One region of the Brevibacillus sp. SIMBA_040 genome, then DNA from elsewhere that is predicted to be linked to it. Evidence: riboswitches for the same ligand, from Rfam matches in the RefSeq annotation. Region 1 holds a riboswitch; the other holds the start of a gene.

Evidence for each region. A riboswitch is a leader RNA that binds a small molecule or an ion and turns the genes downstream of it on or off. The one in region 1 is predicted to bind lysine.
Region 2: another riboswitch for lysine. It lies ahead of SB752_RS31015 (amino acid permease); the one in region 1 lies ahead of dapD (2,3,4,5-tetrahydropyridine-2,6-dicarboxylate N-acetyltransferase).

What each region holds. Positions count from the first base shown of each region.
Region 1 is NZ_JAWRXI010000005.1:110,124-115,563, forward strand. It holds gene SB752_RS10330 (hypothetical protein) at 211-399, shown strand; gene SB752_RS10335 (EcsC family protein) at 427-1,230, shown strand; gene SB752_RS10340 (GNAT family N-acetyltransferase) at 1,242-1,790, opposite strand; gene SB752_RS10345 (flavodoxin) at 1,887-2,330, opposite strand; lysine riboswitch at 2,481-2,669, shown strand; gene dapD (2,3,4,5-tetrahydropyridine-2,6-dicarboxylate N-acetyltransferase) at 2,828-3,538, shown strand; gene SB752_RS10355 (aspartate aminotransferase family protein) at 3,553-4,767, shown strand; gene SB752_RS10360 (N-acetyldiaminopimelate deacetylase) at 4,771-5,440, shown strand, end outside.
Region 2 is NZ_JAWRXI010000032.1:28,695-34,134, reverse strand. It holds gene SB752_RS31025 (DinB family protein) at 1-24, shown strand, start outside; gene speD (adenosylmethionine decarboxylase) at 207-1,553, shown strand; lysine riboswitch at 1,704-1,890, shown strand; gene SB752_RS31015 (amino acid permease) at 2,012-3,460, shown strand; gene SB752_RS31010 (TolC family protein) at 3,748-4,800, shown strand; gene cidR (cidABC operon transcriptional activator CidR) at 4,962-5,440, opposite strand, start outside.

The sequences.
Region 1 (5,440 bases):
AGAACTTTTTAAAGCGGGTGAGTACACGATTCGTGTAACCAACACTCTTGGTTACACCAGTTGCCAGGTCCTCTCTACGAACTTATCCTACAACAAGCGGACAGCCTTTATGGAAAATGACGAGATTCTTACCCTAACGATTGACGTACAATAGGGAGAAGCAGTATCCCCCGTTCTTTTGCGGGGGATTTTTTGTCGGGAGGTGACAGGATGTCTGAAGAGCAGCAAGCCGTTTTAGCGAAGTTTGGTTTTATTATCGAAGGGGGAAGCGTGAAACATTCGAAACTCGAAATCGTAAGAGAAATAGAGGAATTCACCTCCTTTTCAAAAGAAGAGGAGCTACAGGAATACGTAAAGCAAATCCTTCGCAGCCAATGTCAGTTGAAACGGAAAAATTAGAAAGAAGCTTGGAAAGGGGCCGAGTGGATGGAGTCAAGAGAATCTTTGCTACAAGCCTTGAAAGAAGTAGAGGTATGGGAAAAGAAACAGAAGGATTTGTGGTTTTGGGAAAAGCTCGGGAGACTACCTTTTGTTCTATTGGATAGAATGACGCCAAAATTCATTCGTGAAAAGCTCGGGACAGCTGTCGATGAGATGGCCGCTTTTTTGGAAACAGGGGGCACCTATCTCGTCTCTGATGAAGCCGTTTACAGTAAGTTTCGTGCCCGCCAAAGTGATGCGAGAGGTGTGACATTGAACAAACACACGATCACCTCTTTGCCACTTACAGAGATGAACGCAGTAGCAGTGCAAATGAGTGAGTCCAGGGCGACCTTTGCGACCGTACAGGGGGCAACGACAGGAATCGGTGGTATTTTTACATTGGCATTGGATATTCCCCTATTGCTTGGCACATCACTCAAGATTCTGCAGGAAATGGCTCTGTGCTATGGCTATCGTCCCGAAGAGAAACGAGAGCGGCTTTTTGTCGTCAAATGTCTTCAATTCGCTTCTTCCGATATCGTCGGTAAAAAGGCGATACTTGATGAGCTTTCACGTTTCGACGATCCAGCTACTGAAAAAGACGTCATCGCTCAGCTCCAGGGGTGGAGAGAAGTCGTCGTGACCTATACAGAAAACTTTGGGTGGAAAAAGCTGTTTCAGATGGTGCCGATCGCAGGCATTTTGTTCGGGGCGTACATCAATCGTTCCACTGTACAGGATGTCGCCGAGGCTGGCATGATGCTGTACCAAAAACGGCGAATCCTGGAGCGGTTGCGTCAAGCATGAGAATAAGAGCACTATTCGTGCCAATCCTCCGCAGTGATGGCATACATGTTGTGGTCTTCCCACTTTCCATAGATTTGCAAATAGCGCAGGGATAATCCTTCATAACGAAAACGGTTCTTTTCGAGTACGCGAATAGAGCCAAGATTGCGTGGCATGACCGCAGCTTGCACGCGATGCAAATTGGCAGTGGTAAAGGCGAATTGCAAAGCGAGTCCAACAGCGGAGGTAGTATAGCCGCGTCCATTGCAGCTTTGATCCATAAAATAGCCCAATGTTGCGTTTTGCCAAGCACCGCGGACGACATTGGACAAGGCGACACGACCGATCATTTCCTCTTTTTCGGAAAGAAAAACGCCAAAAGCAAATCCGGACCCATTTTCGAAGTCCTGTATGGCCTGGGCTACTTGCTGCTGCTGACCTTCCAATGTCAGGTGAGAAGGGAGACGGATCGGTTCGAATGGCGCCAGAAAATCTTGGTTACGCAGCCGAAGCTCCAATAGCTCGGCTGCGTCCTGTTCACGAAGAGGGCGTAAATAGATAGCATCGGTATGTAATTGCATCGAGCGATCCTCCTATAGAAAAAATGGTGGATCGATAGTGTACCACGTTTTCTCTTCGCAGGAAATGCAATACGAATAAAAGAGTGAAAATATTCGTTACAATCCGAGAGCTTCCACAAAAGAAACGCCATAAGCTTTGCATTTCTCAACTTCCTTGGCATTGGGGGTGAGCTCGATTTTCAGCCCCTCCAATGGCGTTTCTGCTCCACGCTCGCGAGCTTTTTCTAATAGAATATCCACAGCGGCACCTACATGCTCATAGTTTGAGTCGCATGAACCAAAAGCGATGACCTTTTTGCCACTTAAATCAATGTTGTTCATTTCTTCATAGAAGTCCAGGCATTCGTCTGGCAGCTCTCCATCTCCCCATGTATACGCGCCAAGGGCAATGCCGTCGTACGACTCCAGCTCTTGTGCACTGGCATCCATCACTTCCTTTATCACCATCGTAGCACCTGTAGAACGAATTCCTTCTGCGATGGCCTCAGCCATTTCCTGTGTGTTTCCAGACATGCTTGCGTAAACAATCAAAAAGCTCATAAAAGGAAAACCTCCAAGTTAGTAATGAAAATCATTATCATAAACAAAATAATGAAAATGATAATCGTTGTCAATGACTAATTCATTTTTGATAAAGCTGTTGCCACAACGCATTGATTTTGGTAGAGTTAAATGAAATTATTATATGGAAGTCTAAATAGAGGTGCGCCGAGGATGAGTACATCTTTTCGTGATCTGCCAGGGGGCAGGAAAAGGAGGAAAGGCTAAAGCGCCGAAGCTGCTGCTATTCCCCTGAATAGCGATGGTTGGGGTGGATCGTGAAAAATGATCGTCCTGTCATGAAAGGTGGTAAGCCTTTTGTGGAGCGCTATTTACGATTTGCTTGCGGAGTATCCAAAGCAATGAGGTAGCGTATGCACTCATTGCTTTTTTTAGTGAATCAGAAGGTGTAAACTTCAGGTATATACTTCCTGATTCAGCTAGATTACCATTCCGCTAAAACTTACAAGCTTTTCAATTAAAAGGAGGACTCACCTGTGAACATGATGGATGCAAACGAAATTATCGCGTTTATTCAAAAAAGCGAAAAGAAAACACCTGTGAAAGTATATGTGAAGGGTAATCTGGAGGGAATCGACTTCGGAGCTAGTGCAAAGGCATTCATCACGGGGGGCACAGGTGTCGTATTTGGCGAATGGAAAGAAATCGAGCCTGTACTGACTGAGAACAAGGACAAGATCGAAGACTATGTAGTTGAAAGCGATCGTCGCAATTCTGCAATCCCATTGCTTGATACCAAAGGAATTCAAGCGCGTATTGAACCAGGTGCGATCATTCGTGACCAAGTAACGATTGGCAACAATGCAGTCATCATGATGGGTGCTTCTATCAACATCGGTGCTGTTATTGGTGAGGGCACGATGATTGATATGAACGTAGTTGTAGGTGGTCGTGGAACGATCGGGAAAAACTGCCATATCGGTGCAGGCTCCGTTATTGCGGGTGTAATTGAACCGCCTTCTGCTACGCCAGTAGTCATCGAAGACGATGTTGTGATCGGTGCCAACGCAGTGGTGCTTGAGGGTGTGCGCGTAGGGAAAGGTGCTGTTGTTGCAGCTGGTGCGGTTGTCATTGAAGATGTACCGCCATACGTAGTAGTAGCAGGTACTCCAGCTCGTGTCATCAAGCAAATCGACGAAAAGACTCGCTCCAAAACAGAAATCAAACAGGAACTACGTCAGCTCTAAGGGAGTGTGTGGTCATGGATTGGCGTTCGCTTGATGAACAATACATCGTCTCCACGTACAATCGTCTTCCGATAGCAATCGCCAAAGGGGAAGGCAATTATTTGTACGATACCAATGGCAAAAAATATTTGGATTTGTTTACTGGACTCGCAGTGAATGTGCTCGGTCACTCACATCCACGTATTTTGCGCGCGCTTCATGAGCAAGGAGAGCAGTTTTTGCATATATCCAACGTCTTTCTCAACCAGCCTGCGATTCGTCTGGCGCAGCGTCTGGTGGAGCAGACAATCCCGGGTAAAGTATTTTTCACCAACTCGGGTGCGGAGGCGACTGAAGCTGCCATTAAACTGATCCATAAGTGGACAAAGACGGAGGGGGCTGGACGTGAGGGGATTGTCGTTCTCAGAAATAGTTTCCACGGACGGACCCTCGGCGCTGTTCGACTGACTAGGCAAGCCCATGTCTATCAGGATTTCCCGCAGCCTGCTTTTTCGGTTTATGAGCTGGATGCAGAGGATGCGGCTGGTCTGCGCGAACTTTGCCAAAAGGTAAAGCCTGCTGCTGTTCTGATGGAGCCGGTACTTGGTTCTGGCGGAGTAGTTCCCCTGTCGGAGACATTCCTCCAAGAAGTATCAGCCATTTGCCAGGAAGAAGGCATGCTGTTTGCGATGGACGAAATTCAGACAGGTATGGGGCGAACAGGGAAGCTGTTTGCTTATCAGCACACTGCTGTCACTCCCGACCTGATACTGTTTGCCAAAGGTGTAGGTGGAGGCTTGCCACTTGGTGGTGTGATTGCTGGTACAAAGCTTATGAACCAGTTCAAGCCGGGTGATCATGGTACAACCTTTGCTCCTTCGCCACTATCAGCTGCTTTGGGGAATGCTGTCATGGATGAGCTTCTTGATCCCGCTTTTGCAAAAGGTGTGGATGAGGTGATCGCATACCTCTGGGATCAGCTGGAGGCACTACGCGAGCGTCTGGGCGATCAGCTTCAGGCATTGCGTGGGAAAGGCATGATGGTCGGTATTCCTCTTAGTGTCTCTCCTGAAGAAGCGAGTCATTTGCAGCAGCAATTGCTGGAGGAGGGTATTCTCGTCGATGTGACGCAGAAGACTATCGTTCGCCTGCTGCCGCCACTGACCCTGACAAAAGGGGATGTAGATCGGTTTTTGGATGTTTTCGCTCATTTGCTGACAACTCTCTCAGGCATGAGGGAAGGAGCGTAAATGATGGCAACTTCCACGTTTGCGCAGATCCGTCGTGATTTGCATCAAATACCCGAGCCAGGCTTTCAAGAAGTAAAAACGCAAAAATATTTGCTTGATTATCTGGAGAAGCTCCCCCAAGAGCGGCTCCAGATCAAGCTGTGGCGTACAGGGATTCTCGTCAAAATCGCAGGTACTGCTCCAAAACGGACGATCGCTTGGCGTACAGACATGGACGGTCTGCCGATCGTAGAGGAGACATCGTATCCATTCCGATCACTGCATGAGGGCTATATGCACGCATGTGGACATGATATGCACATGGCGATTGCCCTTGGTCTTTTGACGCACTTTGTGAAAAACGCGCTAGCAGATGACCTGTTGTTCCTCTTCCAGCCTGCTGAAGAAGGTCCAGGCGGAGCTCTGCCGATGATGGAGAGCGAGGAATTTGCTAGCTGGCGTCCTGATTGCATTTTTGCCCTGCATATTGCTCCCGAATATCCAGTAGGACATATCGCTACGAAGCCTGGGATTTTATTTGCGAACACATCGGAATTGTTTATTGATTTGGTCGGCAAAGGCGGTCATGCTGCGTTTCCGCACAAGGCGAACGATATGGTGGTTGCCGGAAGTCATTTAGTGACTCAGCTACAATCCGTGATTGCACGCAATATTGATCCGCTGGACTCGGCTG
Region 2 (5,440 bases), on a different contig from region 1:
CCAGAAAAACGCTCATTTTTATAGAGGCGCCCTTATTGGAAACTACCGTCTATGCATCTATGTACGGTAGTTTTCTTTTATAGATTCAACCTATTTCTTGCCACCATGTGTCAATCGTACAAACCTTTATCCTTTCAGCACCGTATCCTGAACATATAATAGATAAAGGAGTTGTTCGCTTTGAGCAAATGGGTTGGAGATGCACAATGAATGGCGTAAATGGACGTCATATTGTAGTAGATGCCTTTGATTGTGATCCTTTTTTACTAAATGATCTCGTTCATTTGGAAAAGCTACTGAATCAAGTCGTTTCATCACTTGGCATGCAGATCTTGGCGACTAGCTTCCACCGATTCGATCCTCAGGGAGTAACTGGCATTATTCTACTCTCTACCTCACACATTTCGATTCACACGTGGCCCGAGTACTCGTATGCTGCCTTTGATTTGTTTACATGTGGAGACGATGATCCAGCTACAGAAATTGAAACACTTATTCGTGGACTTTCCTCAAAAAGCGCGCTCGTATATGGCATAGATCGCTCTAACAAAAGCAGCGGTGCTCCGGCAATTTGGTCCATGCAATCGCGACTTGCTTCTGCAAGCACCTCCGATCATGCAAACAACATTACTTTTTCCAATGTCTCGCTCGGGATAGATTCTGCTTCAAATCGCGGTGACAACTACGACCAGATAGAACGCAACGAAATTCTAGCTGGCAAACATACCATGTTGTACGAAGGAACGAGTAATTATCAGCGCATGGAGCTGATCGAGGCAAACGACATGCGCATGTACTTGGACGGGCAGCTGCAATTCAGCTCATTGGATGAAAGAATCTATCACGAAGCACTTGTTCATCCTGCTTTCCTGTATGCTGCATCCCCTAAACGGGTACTCATTGTAGGCGGCGGTGACGGACTGGCCGTACGTGAAGTGCTCAAGTACCCTGGAGTTGAGCATGTTGACCTTGTCGATCTGGACCCGATGGTGCTGGATGTAGCTAAGCACGTACCCGCGGTCGTTTCACTGAATGAGGCGTCCTTGCATGATCCGCGTGTACACGTTCATCCTCAGGACGCAGCTCAATTTCTGGACTTGCAACGACCTTCCTATCAGATTATCATCGTGGACTTTCCTGACCCAGCCGATGAAATCATTAGCACGCTGTACACCACGGAATTTTTTCAACGCCTCGCTGCACAGCTTTCCGATGATGGTGTAATGGTTTGCCAGTCGTTTTCACCCGAAGACGCACCCACTGTTTATTGGAGTATAGAACTCTCGTTAAAGGCTGCGGGACTTCACACACAATCCTATCACTGTCTGGTTCCTTCCTTTGGTGACTGGGGCTTTCACTTGGCAGCACCGAAACCACTCATCCGCAAGACAGACAGCATACCTGTACCCGCCCGGACTCTCCCAGCAGATATAGCTGCCCTTTTTGCTTTCAAACAGGATATTTTGTTAAAACGGGCAAATGCGACGACGAATTCACTTGAGAATCTTGTTTTGCACAAGTATTATCAGCAGGAAGCTGGAAATAGTATGTAGAATGACAAATCCCCCTCAGACGCCATGCTGTCACGGGGGATTTTTTGTACAGAGGAAAAAAGAATGACTAGATTTTACATTGATAAATACTGAACAATCTTATATAGTTGATAAATAAATCAATTTCATACATGTATCCTCATCTTTCACGGTGAGGATAGAGGTCGCGGCTTTTATATGATCCTGTACGAGATTCAGCAGAAATTCATGACTGCAGGAAAAGGAAAATCCGCCGAAGTCCATCGCGTATCGCTGTGCGCATGGGCTGGGGCTGTACCCGAAAGGGACAGAACTGTCACGTCTTGCGTGCCGGCAAGCGTGTTGTGCTATCTTCAGTGAAGGCTTGGTGGGGATTTGATGATACCGCTTTGTGCCCTTTTTTATGGCTACAGGCGGTTTTTTCGTTTCCGACCTTCCTTTACGAACATCATTTTCTAGAAGGGTCGTGCAAGTAGGTTATGTCAGAAAATCAATTGCAACGTGGTTTAAAAGCCCGTCACCTGACCATGATCGCCATTGGCGGTTCTATCGGTACAGGATTGTTCCTCGCAAGCGGCGGCTCCATCCACTCTGCCGGACCTGGCGGAGCGTTGGTTGCTTACATCGCTATCAGTATCATGGTTTACTTCCTGATGACAAGTCTGGGAGAAATGGCTGCTTTCATGCCGGTTTCCGGTTCCTTCTCCACGTATGCGACGCGCTTCGTCGATCCATCTCTGGGCTTTGCCCTCGGCTGGAATTACTGGTACAACTGGGCGATTACCATTGCCGTCGAGCTTTCGGCTGCTGCTCTCATCATGAAATTTTGGTTCCCGGATACTCCCTCTATCATCTGGAGTGCCCTGTTCCTCGTCCTTATGTTCTGTCTGAATTTGTTGTCAGTCAAGAGCTATGGGGAATCTGAATATTGGTTTGCACTTATTAAGGTCATAACCGTTATTGTTTTTATCATAATTGGTGTCCTGATGATTTTCGGTATCATGGGTGGAGAAGCTGTTGGATTCCAAAACTTCACGAAAGGCGACGCTCCATTTAGTGGCGGCTTCATGGCGTTGCTTGGTGTCTTTATGATCGCCGGGTTCTCTTTCCAGGGAACAGAGCTGGTCGGTGTTGCTGCGGGTGAAAGTGAAAATCCAGCAAAAAATATTCCAAAGGCCATTCGCCAGATTTTTTGGCGCATCTTGTTGTTCTATATTTTCGCGATTCTCATTATCGGCCTTCTTGTGCCATACGATAACCCGAACTTGATTAGCGGCGATATTTCGGATATTGCAATCAGCCCGTTCACCATCGTGTTTGAAAAAGCAGGATTTGCCTTCGCTGCTTCCGTGATGAATACGGTTATCCTCACCTCGGTTCTATCCGCTGGTAACTCTGGCATGTACGCTTCTACCCGCATGCTCTGGGTGCTGGCAAAGGAAGGCAAAGCGCCAAAATGGTTTGCCAAGGTTACTCGCAACGGTGTACCGATCAATTCCTTGATCTTGACTGCGCTGATTGGAGCGCTTGCCTTTTTGTCCTCGTTGTTTGGCGATGGAGAAGTGTACATTTGGCTGTTAAACGCATCCGGGATGTCAGGCTTTATCGCCTGGCTCGGCATCGCTGTCAGTCATTATCGCTTCCGCAAAGCTTTTCTGGCGCAAGGACGCGATCTGAGAGAGCTTCCTTATCGGGCGAAATGGTTCCCGTTTGGACCGATTTTCGCATTCATCATCTGCTGTATCGTCATTCTCGGTCAAAATTACTCCGCGATTTCCGCTGAAGGGATCGACTGGAACGGGCTTATGGTGTCTTACATCGGTCTTCCACTGTTCTTGATCATTTGGTTAGTCTATAAATTAACCAAAAAAACAAAGCTGGTGCCGCTTGATCGCGTAGATTTCAGCATGGATGAAAACTCTCATTAAACGTAGTTTGCTGCTTCACCATACGATACAGAGGATCTCCTTCACCACGGGAGATCCTTTTACTTTTATTCAAGTTGGCGTTTATTCATTTCTTTCCCATATGAGTGCAAAAACTGCCTATCTCAAGGCATAGCGAAGCCAGTTTTTCCAAATCTATGTAAATATTTTTCTGCTTGTCATAACTATTTCCGTTGACGAAATAAAAGTGGAAATATATACTGTTGATTAAATTGATAGTGATAATGATTATCGTTATCAAATTTATATATACTCAGGAGGTTAGTTTAATGAAGTCCAGGCTATTCTCGACCATTTGCAGCACTACCTTGGTTACTGCATTATTGGCAAGCTCGCCCCTCGTTTTTCCCACTTCCCACGCATTTGCTGCAGAACTGAAGACGGCAGATATCATTACGATGGACCAGGCTATCGAAAAGACTCTGAAAAACAATACCGATCTGGAGCTGCTCCGATTAGCCGCCGATACAACTTACTACGATTCACTCATAACTCTTCGAGATAGTCAGGCCATAAAGGAAAATTCCATCTATACCTTCAAAGATGCACAGACGAAATACAAGAAGGCAGCAGAAGCCCAAAGAGATATTGCCACTAGCAAGGCCACTATGGATGCGTTAAAAAGTTCATTGCAGCTTCAGGTTGAAAAAGCTTATCTGGAGGTTCTCTTTCTCGAAGCAAAAATAAACTCGCACAAGGAAAGCATCCAACGCCACTATTGGTATCCATCTCCAAATGAAGAAGCCAAAGAAGCGCTTGCTAAGCTTCAAACCAGTCACCAGCAGGCGTTGGCCAAGCTGAATGATTTACTGCTGGAAGCACCTGAAAAAGAATGGAAATTGTCCACTTACGACCTGACTCACTATAAATTTCCTACTTGGGAAGAAGTACAAGCTATCGCTTACGAAAAACGCCCGGATATGATAAAAGTCGAAGAGGAAAGAAAGCTTGCTGAAGTAAAGGTAGACATCGTTGCGAGGTATTCTCTCCCGAGTACCTACGATGGTAAAATTGCAAGGAATAATTTGAAAAAAGCGGAGATTTTGTTGGAAAAGGCTAAAGTAACGGTAAATAAAGAACTAAAAGAAAACTATGATAAAGTCATGTCCGCGAAAAAAGTAATGGAAGAGAGCATAGCAGCACGAGATGCCGCGCAGAAGCAATACGATGAGATGAAGGCAGATTATTTCATACGAAAAGTATCTCTGAATGAGTTGATCGATAGAGAGACAAAGCTGTTAGATTGCGAAACAAAAGCAATCGATTCTAAATATCAGTACCATGTAGCTATTGTCACCTTAAAGCAATCCATCGGAGATTAATCGTTTTATCATGGAAATGGCCTACTATTACTTCTTCTACTCTTTTTGACTATCAGCCTATATAAATGAAAATACACCCCCATGAGGGAGCATTCACGGTATCACCTCTTGGGGGTTTCCTATACTTTTGTGCATAGATGCTTCTCTTGCATAATTCTGCATCACTTTGAAAGCATGCCCTGGGTAAAACGAATCCACTCCCGTGTAGCATATGAGAGATACGCATTTTTTCGCCAAACCATCCCTAAATGCCACTTGATCTCGGGATTCACCAAGGACAAGACATGAAATCGATCGGGGTCCAGCTCACTGCAAATGGTTTCGGGCAACAAAGTAATCCCGATATTTGCCGCGACCATTTCACTGAGAAAATCCCACTGCGAGCTTTTGTAAATCACTTGAGGATGAAAGCCGACCCGCACACATTCATCAATGATGCGACTGTGCAAAGCAAAATCCTCGTGGAATAACAGGAACCTCTCGTCTACAAGCTCTGCCAAGAATACCTTCTGCTTGGCTGCCAATCGGTGCGTCGGATGGACAACTACTTGAATCTCTTCATTCACAAACGAATATGACTCGAAAACCTCCTCATCAATCGGCAAAAGCACTACTCCGCTGTCCAGCATTCCTGAAGCCA